DNA from 2 places in the Streptomyces sp. NPDC023723 genome. Region 2 is predicted to be linked to the other one. Evidence: riboswitches for the same ligand, from Rfam matches in the RefSeq annotation. Region 2 holds a riboswitch; the other holds the start of a gene.
The links. A riboswitch is a leader RNA that binds a small molecule or an ion and turns the genes downstream of it on or off. The one in region 2 is predicted to bind glycine.
Positions count from the first base shown of each region.

Region 1: another riboswitch for glycine. It lies ahead of gcvT (glycine cleavage system aminomethyltransferase GcvT); the one in region 2 lies ahead of gcvP (aminomethyl-transferring glycine dehydrogenase).

Region 1 is NZ_JBFAAP010000049.1:13,461-20,483, forward strand. It holds gene AB0G32_RS32475 (ABC transporter permease) at 1-569, opposite strand, end outside; gene AB0G32_RS32480 (enhanced serine sensitivity protein SseB C-terminal domain-containing protein) at 879-1,676, opposite strand; gene AB0G32_RS32485 (enhanced serine sensitivity protein SseB) at 1,870-2,643, opposite strand; gene AB0G32_RS32490 (AAA family ATPase) at 2,697-3,365, opposite strand; glycine riboswitch at 3,522-3,617, shown strand; gene gcvT (glycine cleavage system aminomethyltransferase GcvT) at 3,779-4,912, shown strand; gene gcvH (glycine cleavage system protein GcvH) at 4,980-5,360, shown strand; gene glyA (serine hydroxymethyltransferase) at 5,369-6,688, shown strand; gene AB0G32_RS32510 (L-serine ammonia-lyase) at 6,763-7,023, shown strand, end outside.
Region 2 is NZ_JBFAAP010000026.1:92,082-99,104, forward strand. It holds gene AB0G32_RS25000 (sugar ABC transporter permease) at 1-348, opposite strand, end outside; gene AB0G32_RS25005 (extracellular solute-binding protein) at 355-1,647, opposite strand; gene AB0G32_RS25010 (TOBE domain-containing protein) at 1,914-2,333, shown strand; gene gcvP (aminomethyl-transferring glycine dehydrogenase) at 2,386-5,280, opposite strand; glycine riboswitch at 5,459-5,553, opposite strand; gene AB0G32_RS25020 (PRC-barrel domain-containing protein) at 5,680-6,054, shown strand; gene AB0G32_RS25025 (DNA polymerase IV) at 6,306-7,023, opposite strand, start outside.

The DNA.
Region 1 (7,023 bases), on a different contig from region 2:
TGCAGCCCCAGCATGTCGTTCGGCATGACGGAGACCAGCGCGATGATGAACAGCAGCTGCGGGAAAGCCAGCAGCCCGTCCATCACCCGGCTGATGACGGAGTCCACCCAGCCGCCGAAGAAGCCCGCCAGGACACCGAGGACCGTACCGAGAATCACGGCCACGATGGCGGACAGGAATCCGACCAGCAAGGAGATGCGCGCGCCGTAGAGGATGCGGGCGAGGATGTCGCGCCCGTTGACCGGTTCGACACCCAGCAGGTGATCACCGCTGATACCGCCGAGCGATCCGGTGGGGGTGCCGAACAGCGGGTCGATCAGATTCTCGTGGTACTCGTTGGGGTCCTGGCCCAGCAGGCCGGTGATGACCGGCGCGAGCAGCGCGACCACGATGAGCGCGACCACGATGATGCCGCCGGTCAGCGCGAGCTTGTCCCGCTTCAGGCGCTCCCAGGCGATACGCCCCAGGGAACGGCCCTGTACCGACTTCGACTCGGCGCCGGCGACCGCCGCTTCCTCGGCCGCGCTCGGGGCCGCTTCGGCGGTCGGTTCGTGCAATGGTGCCGTCATCTGGCAGGGACCCCTCTCAACCGGCGGTAGCCGGCCCGCACTTGCCGCTGTGGCGGCGTGATCAGTCCGTAGTACACAGGGGCGAAGGCCCCTGGTGCGGGAGTCTTCAACGCATTGGCGATCTGTTGCCAGACTTGGCGGTGAATGGATGCGCAACCGTGATGCTGTTTGAGGGTTTCCGTTATCCGGACGCCGGGTAACACCGAGCGGACGCGGACGAGTTGGGACACCTTGGACAGATGGGGAGCTTACCTTCCGCTCTACGCGCGGAGATCACGCCGGTTCACAGCGGAACCTCATCGTCCACGGTCAGTACCGGCCGCCCGCCGGAGGGTAGCCGTACCCGCCCGCCGGAACCTGGGCGGGGGCCGCGTGGGCCTCCCGGTCGTAGAACGGGCGGGCGTTGGCGCGCAGCCACATCGCGACCGGGTCCAGCGTGTCCGACATCGCCACGGTCGACACCGGCAGCCCCTCCGGCGCCGCGCCCACGGACTGCTGCATCATCGCGCGCACCGCGCCGACGGCCGGCGAGGAGGTGTCGTACAGGTCGAGGCCGATCGCCAGGTAGGGCGCGCCGAGGGCCGGCTGCACCCAGGCCCGGCGCAGGGCGCGGACCACCGGGGTGCGGTGGGCGTTCTGGGTGAGCAGGGCGTAGAACTGCGGGAGTTCGATGGCCGGTTCGGACAGCCGCAGCGGCCCGGCGGGCTGGCGGTCCAGGCCGGTGGCGATGCGGCGCAGGTCGAGCCAGGGGATGCCGACGCCGCCGCCGGGGGCGTGCGGGTTGAGCCAGAGGCCGTAGCGGTCGGGGAAGAGGGCGCGGGCCACCTCGAGTCCGTCGACCACCTCGTAGGACCGGTTCCAGCCGCTGGCGGACAGCTCCTGGGCGGAGGTGACGCAGGGCGCGTAGCCGTGGCCGTCGACCTCCATGTTCCCGTACTGGGCGTCCGGGGAGCCGGCCTGGCCGTGCCACAGCAGCATCCAGACCTGGCCGGAGGCGGGGGAGGCGAGGGCGCGCAGCAGCGCCTCGTAGGCGTCGTAGCGCCCGGGGGTCACCTGGCGCAGCGTGTGCTCGACGTGCCCGGCTGCGGCGGTACCGCTCGCGCTCACGTGTTACCGACCTCTCGGGAAGCGTGCGTGGTTGGGGTCCAGCTTAGGTGGCTCCGCGGGCGGGGGGCGCCGTCGAACTCGGGGGTTCCTGCGCCTGGGCGGGTGCGGGTGCGTTGTGGCTGGTCGTGCCCGCGCGGCGGAGCCGCATGTCGATACGGCCCCGCGCCCCTTGGCGGCGTCCCCCTCGCGGCGGTTACAAGGCCCCTTGGTAGAAGGGACGGACGTGGTCCCTGAGCCAGTCGCAGACCGGGTCCTGGGCCGCTTCCAGCAGGACCAGGTTGACCGGCCACTTGACCGGGGCGCGGCCCAGGGCGCGGCCCAGGGCGTCCAGCGGGACGGCGCGGGCGTCGCCCTCCCAGTGGGTCAGTTCGACGCCGACGAACATGACCGGGTCGGCGGTCTCGACGGTGGCGAGGCAGCGGCGGGCGGTGCGGACCACGCCGGTGGCGGCGAACTCGGCGGACGCGGCGGACAGGAAGTCCACCGGGTCGTCCTGCCAGTCGGGTTCGAAGAGGCGGACCCGGCCGCCGGCCGCAGGGCCGTCCAGCGGGCCGCGGCCGGCCCGGCACAGCTCGGCCACCGCGGCCGGCGGCAGCGGGACGCCGACCACGCCGTCCGGGTTGACGGCGATGCCGACCTGCGGGGGCAGCCCGCGGGCGAACTCCACCGCCGGGGCGACGGTGAACGCCAGGTGCCCGCCGACGACCTGGCGGAACTGCTCCTCGGAGCTGAACACCGGCACGTACGCCTGGCCGGCGATCTCCAGTGTGGGCAGGTCCAGCGGGCCCTGGTGCGGGCCGCCGCCGTTGGGCAGCGGGACCCAGACGAAGCTGCGGCCCAGGACCTCGACTATCCGGCCGCCGGCGCCGGGCACGCCGAAGGCGGCCGACAGCACCTCCTCCAGTTCGTTGCCGGGCCATCCGCCGTGCGGATGTGGGTGCGCCTGCGCCTGCGCCGGAAAGTCCATCTGCTTGCCTACCGCCTGTGGGGAACCGCTGGTGTGGCTGAAAAGGCTACCGGTCAGCCGGTGAAGCCGATCCGGCGCAGCGTGTCGGCCGCCGCGCGGTCGAGCAGGACGGCGGCGCCGCAGCCGGGCGGCAGTTCGCCTTCGGCCGCCGCGCGCAGCAGCCGGTGGGTGGCCGCGCGGTGGCGCAGGAACGCGTACCGGGAGACGCCCCGGCCGCGCTCGCGCTGGCCCGCCAGTGCCTGCTCGGCGTCGACGTCGAGCAGCAGCAGGTGCAGGGTGCCGCCGCGTCGCCGGGCCTCGCGGGTCAGCCAGCGGCGCACCCAGGTCTGGGTGCCGCAGTCGTGCACGACGACGCCCGCGCCGGAGCGCAGGGCGCGGCGCAGCCCGGCGTAGTGCGCGATGCGGACCAGGGGGCGGTAGACGGCGTACGGCAGGAGGCGCGGCATGCGCCGGTCCCAGCGGTCGCGGGTGTCCTGCGAGTCGACGCGCGCCCCGCGCACGGTCCGCTTCATCAGCGTTGACTTGCCGCTGCCGGGCAGGCCGGTGACGGCGACGAGGTCCTTGGGGCCGAAGAGCAGGGCGTGCGGGCTGCGGCCGGCTCGGTCCCGCAGGTCGCGGACGACGGGTGCGGGCCGCTCGGCGCACGCCTCCCGGGCCGGGGCCGTGTGCTGCTCGGGCAGCGCGAGTCCCGAGGTCGTGGCGTATGCCGTGGTCCTGTTCACCGTGATCGTCCTCCCCTGGGGCGGTTCACGAGTTCCCATCCCCGTCGAGTGTAAAGAGAAGGTAATGCGGTGGTCTCGCGATTTCATTCGCTTCGTGCCACAAGCCGGTCACAAACGCAGTGCTAGGGTGGCCGCGCCAACTGCATACCGGCCGTTTGAATCCGCGCGGGAGAGTCCCCGGCCAGTCGCCGGGGCGCCGAAGGAGCAAGTCCCTCCCTTGAATCTCTCAGGCACCGTCACCGCGCGGGCGAGGCACATCTGAAAAGCGGGCCGCCGTGACCGGCGGTCCCACCCAAGGTGCAAGTTCTGGTCCCGGCTCCCCGCGAGCCGTGATCACGGCGAACCTCTCAGGTACCGATGACAGATGGGGAGGACCTTCCTCGCCCGTGCCGTCCTGTCCTGGGAGACGACCGATGAGCAGTACCCCGCTCCGCCATACCGCGCTGGACGCCGTGCACCGCGCGCTCGGCGCGACGATGACCGACTTCGCCGGCTGGGACATGCCGCTGCGCTACGGCTCCGAGCGCGACGAGCACACCGCCGTGCGCACCCGGGCCGGGCTCTTCGACCTCTCCCACATGGGCGAGATCACCGTCACCGGCCCCGCGGCCGCCGCCCTGCTCGACCACGCCCTGGTCGGCAACATCGGCACGGTCAAACCGGGCCGGGCCCGCTACACCATGATCTGCCGGGCGGACGGCGGCATCCTGGACGACCTGATCGTCTACCGGCTGTCCGGGACCGAGGCCGGTTCCGCTCACTACATGGTGGTCGCCAACGCCTCCAACGCCGAGGTGGTGCTGGACGCGCTGACCGAGCGGGCCGCCGGATTCGACGCCGAGGTGCGCGACGACCGCGACGCCTACGCGCTGCTCGCCGTGCAGGGCCCCGCGTCCCCGGGCATCCTGGCCGCGCTGACCGACGCCGACTTGGACGGCCTGAAGTACTACGCCGGACTGCCCGGCACGGTGGCCGGCGTCCCGGCGCTGATCGCCCGCACCGGCTACACCGGCGAGGACGGCTTCGAGCTGTTCGTCGCCCCGGCCGACGCGGAGCGGCTGTGGCAGGCGCTGACCGGGGCCGGCGCGGACGCCGGTCTGGTCCCGTGCGGCCTGTCCTGCCGGGACACGCTCCGCCTGGAGGCGGGCATGCCGCTGTACGGGCACGAGCTGACCACCGCGCTGACGCCCTTCGACGCCGGGCTCGGCCGGGTGGTGAAGTTCGAGAAGGAGGGCGACTTCGTGGGCCGCGCGGCGCTGGCCGAGGCCGCCGCCCGGGCGCAGGACAATCCCCCGCGCGTCCTGGTCGGCCTGGTCGCCGAGGGCCGCCGGGTGCCGCGCGCCGGGTACGCCGTCGTCGCGGACGGCCGGGTGATCGGCGAGGTCACCTCCGGCGCCCCCTCCCCCACGCTGGGCAAGCCGATCGCGATGGCGTACGTCGACCCGGCGCACGCGGCGCCGGGCACCGCCGGGGTCGGCGTGGACATCCGCGGCAGCCACGAGCCGTACGAGGTCGTGGCGCTGCCGTTCTACCAGCGCCAGAAGTAGGCGCACACCGCCCTTTCGGCGCCCCCGCATTCCCCTTCACTCCACCGCATACAGGAGAATTCAGGCCATGAGCAACAACCCCCAGCAGCTCCGCTACAGCAAGGAACACGAGTGGCTGTCGGCCACCGCGGACGGCGTCGCGACCGTCGGCATCACCGAGCACGCCGCGAACGCCCTCGGTGACGTCGTCTTCGTCCAGCTCCCCGAGGTCGGCGCCGCCGTCACCGCGGGCGAGACCTGCGGCGAGCTGGAGTCGACCAAGTCGGTCTCCGACCTGTACTCCCCCGTCTCCGGCGAGGTCACCGAGGTCAACGAGGACGTGGTCGACGACCCGTCGCTGGTGAACTCGGCCCCCTTCGAGGGCGGCTGGCTGTTCCGGGTGCGGGTCGCGGACGAGCCGGACGACCTGCTCTCCGCCGACGAGTACACCGCCTTCTCGGCCGGCTGAGGCCCGCGATGTCCGCCCCGAACACGGTCCCGGCCGCCCCGAACGCGTCCCCGGCCGCCCTGTACACGCCGCTGCGCGAACTCGACCCCGACGTCGCCGCCGCCGTCGACGCCGAGCTGCGCCGCCAGCAGTCCACCCTGGAGATGATCGCCTCCGAGAACTTCGCGCCGCTCGCGGTGCTGGAGGCCCAGGGCTCGGTGCTGACCAACAAGTACGCCGAGGGCTACCCGGGCCGCCGCTACTACGGCGGCTGCGAGCACGTCGACGTGGTCGAGCAGATCGCCATCGACCGGATCAAGGCGCTGTTCGGCGCCGAGCACGCCAACGTGCAGCCGCACTCCGGTGCCCAGGCCAACGCGGCGGCGATGTTCGCGCTGCTCGAGCCGGGCGACACGATCATGGGCCTGAACCTCGCGCACGGCGGGCACCTGACCCACGGCATGAGGATCAACTTCTCCGGCAAGCTGTACGACGTCGTCCCGTACCACGTGGGCGACGACGGCCTGGTCGACATGGCCGAGGTGGAGCGCCTCGCCAAGGAGAAGCGGCCCCGGCTGATCGTGGCCGGCTGGTCGGCGTACCCCCGGCAGCTGGACTTCGCCGCGTTCCGCCGGATCGCCGACGAGGTCGGCGCGTACCTGATGGTCGACATGGCGCACTTCGCCGGGCTGGTCGCGGCGGGGCTGCACCCGAACCCGGTGCCGCACGCCCACGTCGTGACCACGACCACGCACAAGACGCTGGGCGGTCCGCGCGGCGGTGTGATCCTCTGCACGGCCGACCTGGCCAAGAAGATCAACTCCGCCGTCTTCCCCGGTCAGCAGGGCGGCCCGCTGGAGCACGTGATCGCCGCCAAGGCGGTCGCCTTCAAGATCGCGGCCGGCGAGGAGTTCCGGGACCGCCAGCGCCGTACGCTGGAAGGCGCCCGCGTGCTGGCCGAGCGCCTGGTGCGGGACGACGCGCGGGCGGCCGGGGTCTCGGTGCTCACCGGCGGCACCGATGTCCACCTGGTCCTGGTCGACCTGCGCGGCTCCGCGCTGGACGGACAGCAGGCCGAGGACCGGCTGCACGAGGTCGGCATCACGGTCAACCGCAACGCCGTACCCAACGACCCGCGACCGCCGATGGTGACCTCCGGACTGCGCGTCGGCACCCCGGCACTGGCCACCCGCGGCTTCGGCGCCGAGGACTTCGCCGAGGTCGCGGACGTGATCGCCGAGGTGCTGAAGGCGCCCTCGCCCTTCGGGGCGGCCGACGCGCAGGCGCTGAAGGCCCGGGTCACCGCCCTGGCCGACCGCCACCCGCTGTATCCCGGGCTCGACCAGTAGCCCGCCCCGCACGGGGGGCCGGCCCGCCACAAGCGGGCCGGCCCCCCGTGAACCACCCCCGCTAAGGAGTCCCCGTGGCCATCTCGGTCTTCGACCTGTTCTCGGTCGGCATCGGGCCGTCGAGTTCGCACACGGTCGGCCCGATGCGCGCGGCCCGCATCTTCGCCCGCCGGCTGCGCGGGGAGGGCCTCCTCGGCTCCGTCGCCGCGGTCCGGGCCGAGCTGTACGGCTCGCTGGGCGCCACCGGCCACGGCCACGGCACCCCCAAGGCGGTGCTGCTCGGATTGGAGGGCGACTCCCCGCGCACGGTGGACGTGGAGACGGCCGACGACCGG
Region 2 (7,023 bases):
CAGCGCGAACGGCAGTTGCAGCACCAGCGACAGCACCACCAGCACCAGACAGCGCCACAGGTCGCCGAGGAAGACCGGGTCGTCGAAGAGCCGGGTGAAGTTCTCGGTGCCGATGTAGTCCGAGGGCATGCCGAAGCCGCCCCACCGGAAGAAGGCGGCGTACAGCGCGAACAGGATCGGCAGCACGACCAGGACGAGGAACAGCACCAGGGCGGGCACTTGGAAGCCGACCGCGGTGAGCCAGTGGGTGATCCGGCGCCGGGACCGCCCCCGGGCCGCGGCGGCCGGCGGGGGCGGCGGGCCGCCGCCGGGGCCGGTCCGCTTGTCCGGCAGGAACGTGGAGGTCATCGGCGGTTACCGCTCTTCCTTCGCGACCTTGGTGATCGACTCGGTGACCTGCTCGGGCGACTTGGAGCCGGCGATGAGCGCGGCGACACTGTCGTTGACCTCCTGGCCGACGGCGGGCGCGTAGGCCTGGTCGAGATAGAGCTGGAAGCCGGTGGCCGCCTTCAGCTGCTTCTGTACGGCCGTCAGGTTGACGTCGGTCAGGGCGCTCTCGGCGGCCGGGACCACCGGCAGCACACCGGTCTTGGTGACCAGTTCCCGGTCGGTGGCCTCGGAGGCGAAGAACTTCAGGAAGTCCACGGCGGCCTGCGGGGCATCGCGCCGCAGGGCGTGGCCGTTGGCCCCGCCGAACACCTCGGTGAGGGCGCCCTTGCCGCCCTCGACCGCCGGGAACGGGAAGAAGCCGAGGTCGTCCCCGAGCCCCTTGCCCGAGTCGGCCTGCACCACCGGGGCCCACTGGCCCATCAGTTCCATCGCGGCCTTGCCGTTGCCGACGGCGGCGGCCTGCCCGTTCGGCGCGGAGTAGGCGGCGCCGAGGAAGCCCTTCTGGAACGGCTGGAGATCGGCCAGTTCCTTCAGCAGCTGCCCGGCCCGCACGAACGCTTCCCCGGTAAAGTCCTGGTCGTCGGCGGCCTGCTGCACGGCCGCCGCGCCGCCGACCCGCATCGCCAGGTAGGCCCAGTAGTACATGCCGGGCCACTTCTCCTTGCCGGCCAGGGCGAGCGGCACGATGTTCTCCGACTTCAGCGCGCGGACGGCGGCCAGGAAGCCGTTCCAAGTGGTGGGCGGAGCGCTGACGCCGGCCTTCTTGAAGAGCGCCTTGTTGTACCAGAAGCCGACCATGCCGCTGTCGAACGGGATGCCGTAGAGCTTGTCGTCGATCAGGTACGGCTCCTTGGCGACCGGGAGCATGCCGTCGGCCCACTCCCTGGTGCGGTCGGTGAGGTCCTCGACGAGGCCCGCGTCGACCTGTTGCTTGAGGACCCCGCCGCCCCAGGTGTGGAAGATGTCCGGGAGCTTGCCGGAGGCGATCAGCGCCGTCATCTTCGACTTGTAGGCGTCGTTCTCCAGCTGGACGATCTTTATCTTCACCTGGGGGTTCCGCGCCTCGAACTTCTTGGCGAGGGCCGCCCAGACGTCCTTGGTCGGCTGGGTGGTGGAGATGTTCCACCACTCGATGGTGGTGGTCCCGGACGACCCTTCGTCCGAGTCACCGCCGCAGCCGCTCAGTGCCGTCATGCCCAGACCGGCCGCGGCCGAGGCCGCCAGGAAGCCGCGGCGGGACAGTGCCGGGTCGCCCATGATGCGCTCCTTGGGTACGAAAGTTTCGGAGAAAATCCAGAAAGCTGCGCTGTTGCCGCACCCTAGAGACAGCGCACAAACGGTGGCAACCCCCTGTGCACCACGAATCTTTGCTCACGGAAGCCCAGCCGTCCCGGCATCTCGAAACATTCGGATCAATCCGCGAACCTTTTACCCGACGCGAAGCCTCGAATCAGCCCGCTTAACGGGCATATCGGACTACTGTGGACTCACCCTCCCGCCCGTCCGACCTCAGCGAGGCATCCATGAGCCTGAGCATCCGCAACCAGCTCCCCGGCACCGTCACCGCCGTCACCCCCGGCGAGGCGATGGCAACGGTCCGGATCCGTCTGGCCGACGGCCAGGACCTCACCGCGGCGATCACCCGGGAGGCCGCCGACGACCTCGCGCTCGCCCCGGGCTCGGCCGTCCGGGCCCTGGTGAAGTCGACGGAGGTGTCCCTGGCCACCGCCTCCGTCACGGGCCTGTCCCTGCGCAACCGGCTGCCCGGTACGGTCACCGCGCTCACCGCCGGCGACGCGATGGCCGCTGTGAAGATCTCCGTCGAGGGCGCCGAACTGACCGCCGCCATCACCCGGGACGCCGCCGACGACCTGGCCCTGGCCCCCGGCCTGCCGGTCGTCGCGCTGGTCAAGTCCACCGAGGTGGCCCTCGCCACCGCGTGACGGCAACGCGAAGGGGCCCCGCCGTTCGGCGGGGCCCCTTCGCATCTCGTGCTCAGTCCTCGTACGCGTCCAGCGGCGGGCAGGAGCAGACCAGGTTCCGGTCCCCGAAGGCCTGGTCGATACGGCGCACCGGCGGCCAGTACTTGTCGGCCGCCGACACCCCGGCCGGGAAGACCGCCTCCTCGCGGGTGTACCCGTGCGCCCACTCCGCGCCGAGCGCGGCGGCGGTGTGCGGCGCGTTCCGCAGCGGGTTGTCGGCGGCGGACCACTCGCCCGAGCCGACCTTCTCGATCTCCGCGCGGATGGCGATCATCGCGTCGCAGAACCGGTCCAGTTCGGTCAGGTCCTCGGACTCGGTCGGCTCGATCATCAGCGTCCCGGCCACCGGGAACGACATCGTCGGCGCGTGGAAGCCGTAGTCGATCAGCCGCTTGGCGACGTCGTCGACGCTCACGCCGGTCGCCTTGGTCAGCGGCCGCAGGTCGATGACGCACTCGTGCGCGACCAGCCCGCCCGGACCCGTGTACAGCACCGGGTAGTGCGGCTCCAGGCGCTTGGCGACGTAGTTGGCGGAGAGCACCGCCACCTGCGTGGCCCGCTTCAGCCCCTCACCGCCCATCAGACGCACGTACGCCCAGGAGATGGGCAGAATGCCCGCCGAGCCCCAGGGAGCCGCCGAGACCGGGCCCACGCCCGTCTGCGGGCCGGCCGCGGGCTGGAGCGGGTGGTTGGGCAGGTACGGCGCGAGGTGCGACCGTACGGCGACCGGGCCGACGCCGGGACCGCCGCCGCCGTGCGGGATGCAGAACGTCTTGTGCAGGTTGAGGTGGGAGACGTCGCCGCCGAAGTGCCCCGGCTCGGCGAGCCCCACCAGGGCGTTGAGGTTGGCGCCGTCCACGTACACCTGGCCGCCCGCCTCGTGCACGGCCGCGCAGATGTCGGTGACGTGCGCCTCGAACACGCCGTGCGTGGACGGGTAGGTGATCATCAGCACCGCCAGCTCGTCGCGGTACTGCTCGATCCTGGCCCGCAGGTCCTCGACGTCGACCTCGCCGTCCTCGGCGGTCTTGACGACGACGACCCTCATCCCGGCCATCACGGCGCTGGCGGCGTTGGTCCCGTGCGCGGACGACGGAATCAGGCACACCGTCCGCTGCTCGTCCCCGTTGGCCCGGTGGTACCCGCGTACGGCGAGCAGTCCGGCCAGCTCGCCCTGCGACCCGGCGTTGGGCTGGAGCGAGACGTTGTCGTACCCGGTGACCTCGGCCAGCCGCTCCTCCAGCTCCCGGATGAGCGTCAGATAGCCCTGTGCCTGCTCGGCCGGGGCGAAGGGGTGCAGCTGCCCGAACTCGGGCCAGGTCACCGGCTCCATCTCGGTGGTCGCGTTGAGCTTCATGGTGCAGGAGCCCAGCGGGATCATGCCGCGGTCCAGCGCGTAGTCCCGGTCGGCCAGGCGGCGCAGGTAGCGCAGCATGGCGGTCTCGGAGCGGTGCTGGTGGAAGACCGGGTGGGTGAGGAACTCGTCGGTGCGCAGCAGTCCGGCCGGCAGCGCGTCCGCGGTCGCCGCGTCCAGCGCCTCGATGTCGCCCTCGACCCCGAACGCGTTCCACACCCCGCCCACCTGGGCCCGCGTGGTGGTCTCGTCGCAGGCCATCGAGACCTGGTCGGCGTCGACGAGCCGCAGGTTGACACCGTTCTGCCGGGCCGCGGCGACGACCTCGGCGGCCCGCCCGGGCACCCGCGCGGTGACCGTGTCGAAGTAGTCGCCGTGCACGACCTCGATCCCGCCGGCCGCGAGGCCCGCGGCGAGGATCGCGGCGTACCGGTGGGTGCGCCGGGCGATGCCGCGCAGCCCGTCCGGCCCGTGGTAGACGGCGTACATCCCGGCCATCACGGCGAGCAGCACCTGCGCGGTGCAGATGTTGCTGGTGGCCTTCTCCCGGCGGATGTGCTGCTCACGCGTCTGGAGCGCCAGCCGGTAGGCCCGGTTTCCGTCGGCGTCCACCGAGACGCCCACCAGCCGCCCGGGCAGGCTGCGCGCCATCTTCTCCTGGACGGCCATGTAGCCGGCGTGCGGCCCGCCGAACCCCATCGGCACCCCGAACCGCTGCGTGCTGCCCACCGCGATGTCGGCGCCCAGCTCACCGGGCGACTTCAGCAGGGTCAGCGCCAGCAGGTCGGCGGCGACGGTGACCAGCGCGCCCAGCTCGTGCGCCCGGTCGATGACCGGCTTGAGGTCGCGTACGGCACCGGAGGCGCCCGGGTACTGGAGCAGGACCCCGTTGATCTCCCGCTCGGCGACCTCGGCCGGGATGCCGTCGCCGAGGTCGGCGACGACCACCTCGACCCCGGTCGGCTCCGCCCGGGTCCGGATCACGGCGATGGTCTGCGGCAGCGCGTCCGCGTCGACCAGGAACAGGCCCTTCTTGTTCTTCCCCATCCGCCGCGACAGCGCCATCGCCTCGGCGGCCGCCGTGCCCTCGTCCAGCAGCGAGGCCCCGGAGGTGGGCAGACCGGTCAGCTCGGCCACCGTCGTCTGGAAGTTGAGCAGCGCCTCCAGGCGGCCCTGCGAGATCTCCGGCTGGTACGGCGTGTACGCGGTGTACCAGGCGGGGTTCTCCATGACGTTGCGCAGGATGACGGGCGGCGTGAAGGTGCCGTAGTAGCCGAGCCCGATCATCGAGTCGAGCACCTGGTTGCGGTCGGCGAGCGAGCGCAGCTCGGCCAGCACCTCGGCCTCCGTGCGCCCCCGGGGCAGGTCCAGCGCGCCGGCGTTCCTGATCACCTCGGGCACGGCGGCGGCGGTCAGCTCGTCGAGCGAGCCGTACCCGACCTGGGCCAGCATCTTGGCCCGGGCTTCCTGGTCGGGGCCGATGTGGCGCTGCTCGAACGGAATGCCCTGTTCGAGCTCGGCGAGCGGGGTGCGCGGCGTGGGATGGGCGGTCATTGCGGAGGCCTCCTGGTCTGACGCGACCTGCGAGGGGCACCATGGCGCGGGTGCCCGGACGGCCTCCCCCTCTGTCATCTCGACCTGAGAGCTTCACCGGGATCCTGTCGGGCCGTCCCGGCTTTCACCGTCGGTGAGAGCGGAAGCCGTCGACACCCGCCCTGCTTTCCAGAGTGACCTCGTCCGTGCGGTACGTGAGCCTGAGAGATTCCGGGGAGGAGTTGCTCCTTCGGCGCCTCCGGTGTAACCGGAGGACTCTCCCGCACGGGGTCAGCAGCCGTTTGCCAGCGTACCAGCGACCCCCACGCACGGTCTTTCGAGTGGCCGCACAGCCAAATGTGCTCTTTTGTAGTGCTTACGGATGATGTACCGGATGGTTGGCGACCACCTGGAGGGCCCGTGCGTACCGACATCGATCCCCGCAACCTGATCGGCCGCAAGGCGTTCGACCGCGACGGCACGAGGATCGGCACCGTCGACGAGGTCTACCTCGACGACGCCACCGGCATACCCGAATGGGCGGCCATACGCACCGGCCTGTTCAGCCGGGACGCCTTCGTCCCCCTGGAGCCCAGCGAACTGGTCGACGGCACGCTGCGGGTGCCCTTCGACCGCGCGCTGATCAAGGAGGCCCCCGACTTCGGCGTCGGCCGCCACCTCTCCCCGGAACAGGAACTCCAGCTCTACCACCACTACGGTCTCGACCTCGCCGCCCCGCCCTCGCTCCCCGACCACGACTTCGGCCGCCTGGCGGGCCAGGAGGAGCCGACCTGAGGCGAGTACGGGTTCAGCACCCCCGAGCAGCCTCCCGCGCGTCCCACGCCCCGCGGAAAAGCCGCTCTTGCCCGTTCCCCCGTCACCGGGCCCCGAGCCTCGCCACCCCCACCCGGCGGCTGCACCCCGCCCCACTCGTCCCACGCGTGACCGGCACCTCACGCCTCCGCCCGCCCCGCCTCCGCCCGCCCCACCTCACCCGAACCGCACCGCGCGGCTGTCCCCGCACCGCCCGCACAGTGGCCGCGCGGTCACCCCGCCCCGTCCACCGGCTCGACCGGTCCGGCCACGGTGTCCCCGGGTCTTCGTTCCACCAGCGGCAGCGGATCCGCCGGCTCCAGTTCCGGGTCGTCGGTGCGGAACGTCCGCACCCGCCCCGGCCTGGTCGACAACGGCGTCTCGAACCGCACCGTGACCCGCCCCAGACCACTGCCCTGCACCCACCCGTGCCCGTACACGGCGTGCCGTACGTCGTGCCCCGAGGGCCAGCGCCGCTCGGCGGGCGGGATCTCCGGCTCGGCGGACGCGGCCCGGCCGCCCCCCTCCGCCGCCCCCGAAAGCCCGGTGGACCCCGCCGGCTCCGCCTCCTCCGCCGCCCGCTCCCCCGCCGCCTGCGCGAACAGGTCCTCCTGCGTGTAGTCGGCGAGCCCGGTGACCCCCACGCCGAGCAGCCGCACCCCGCCGGTGGTGTCCACGGCGTCCAGGAGCCGCGCGGCCGCCTCCGCGACCACCGCCGGGTCGTCCGTGGGCCCGCGCAGCGTCTCGGACCGGGTCAGGGTGGAGAAGTCGTACCGCCGTACCTTCAGCACGATGGTGCGCCCGGACAGCCCGGCCCCGCGCAGCCGCGCCACACACCGGCCGGCCAGCCGCCGCACCTCGAGACCGACCCGCGTCCGGTCGTGGATGTCGACGTCGTAGGTGTCCTCCACCGACACCGACTTGGTCTCCCGCTCGGCCACCACGGGCCGC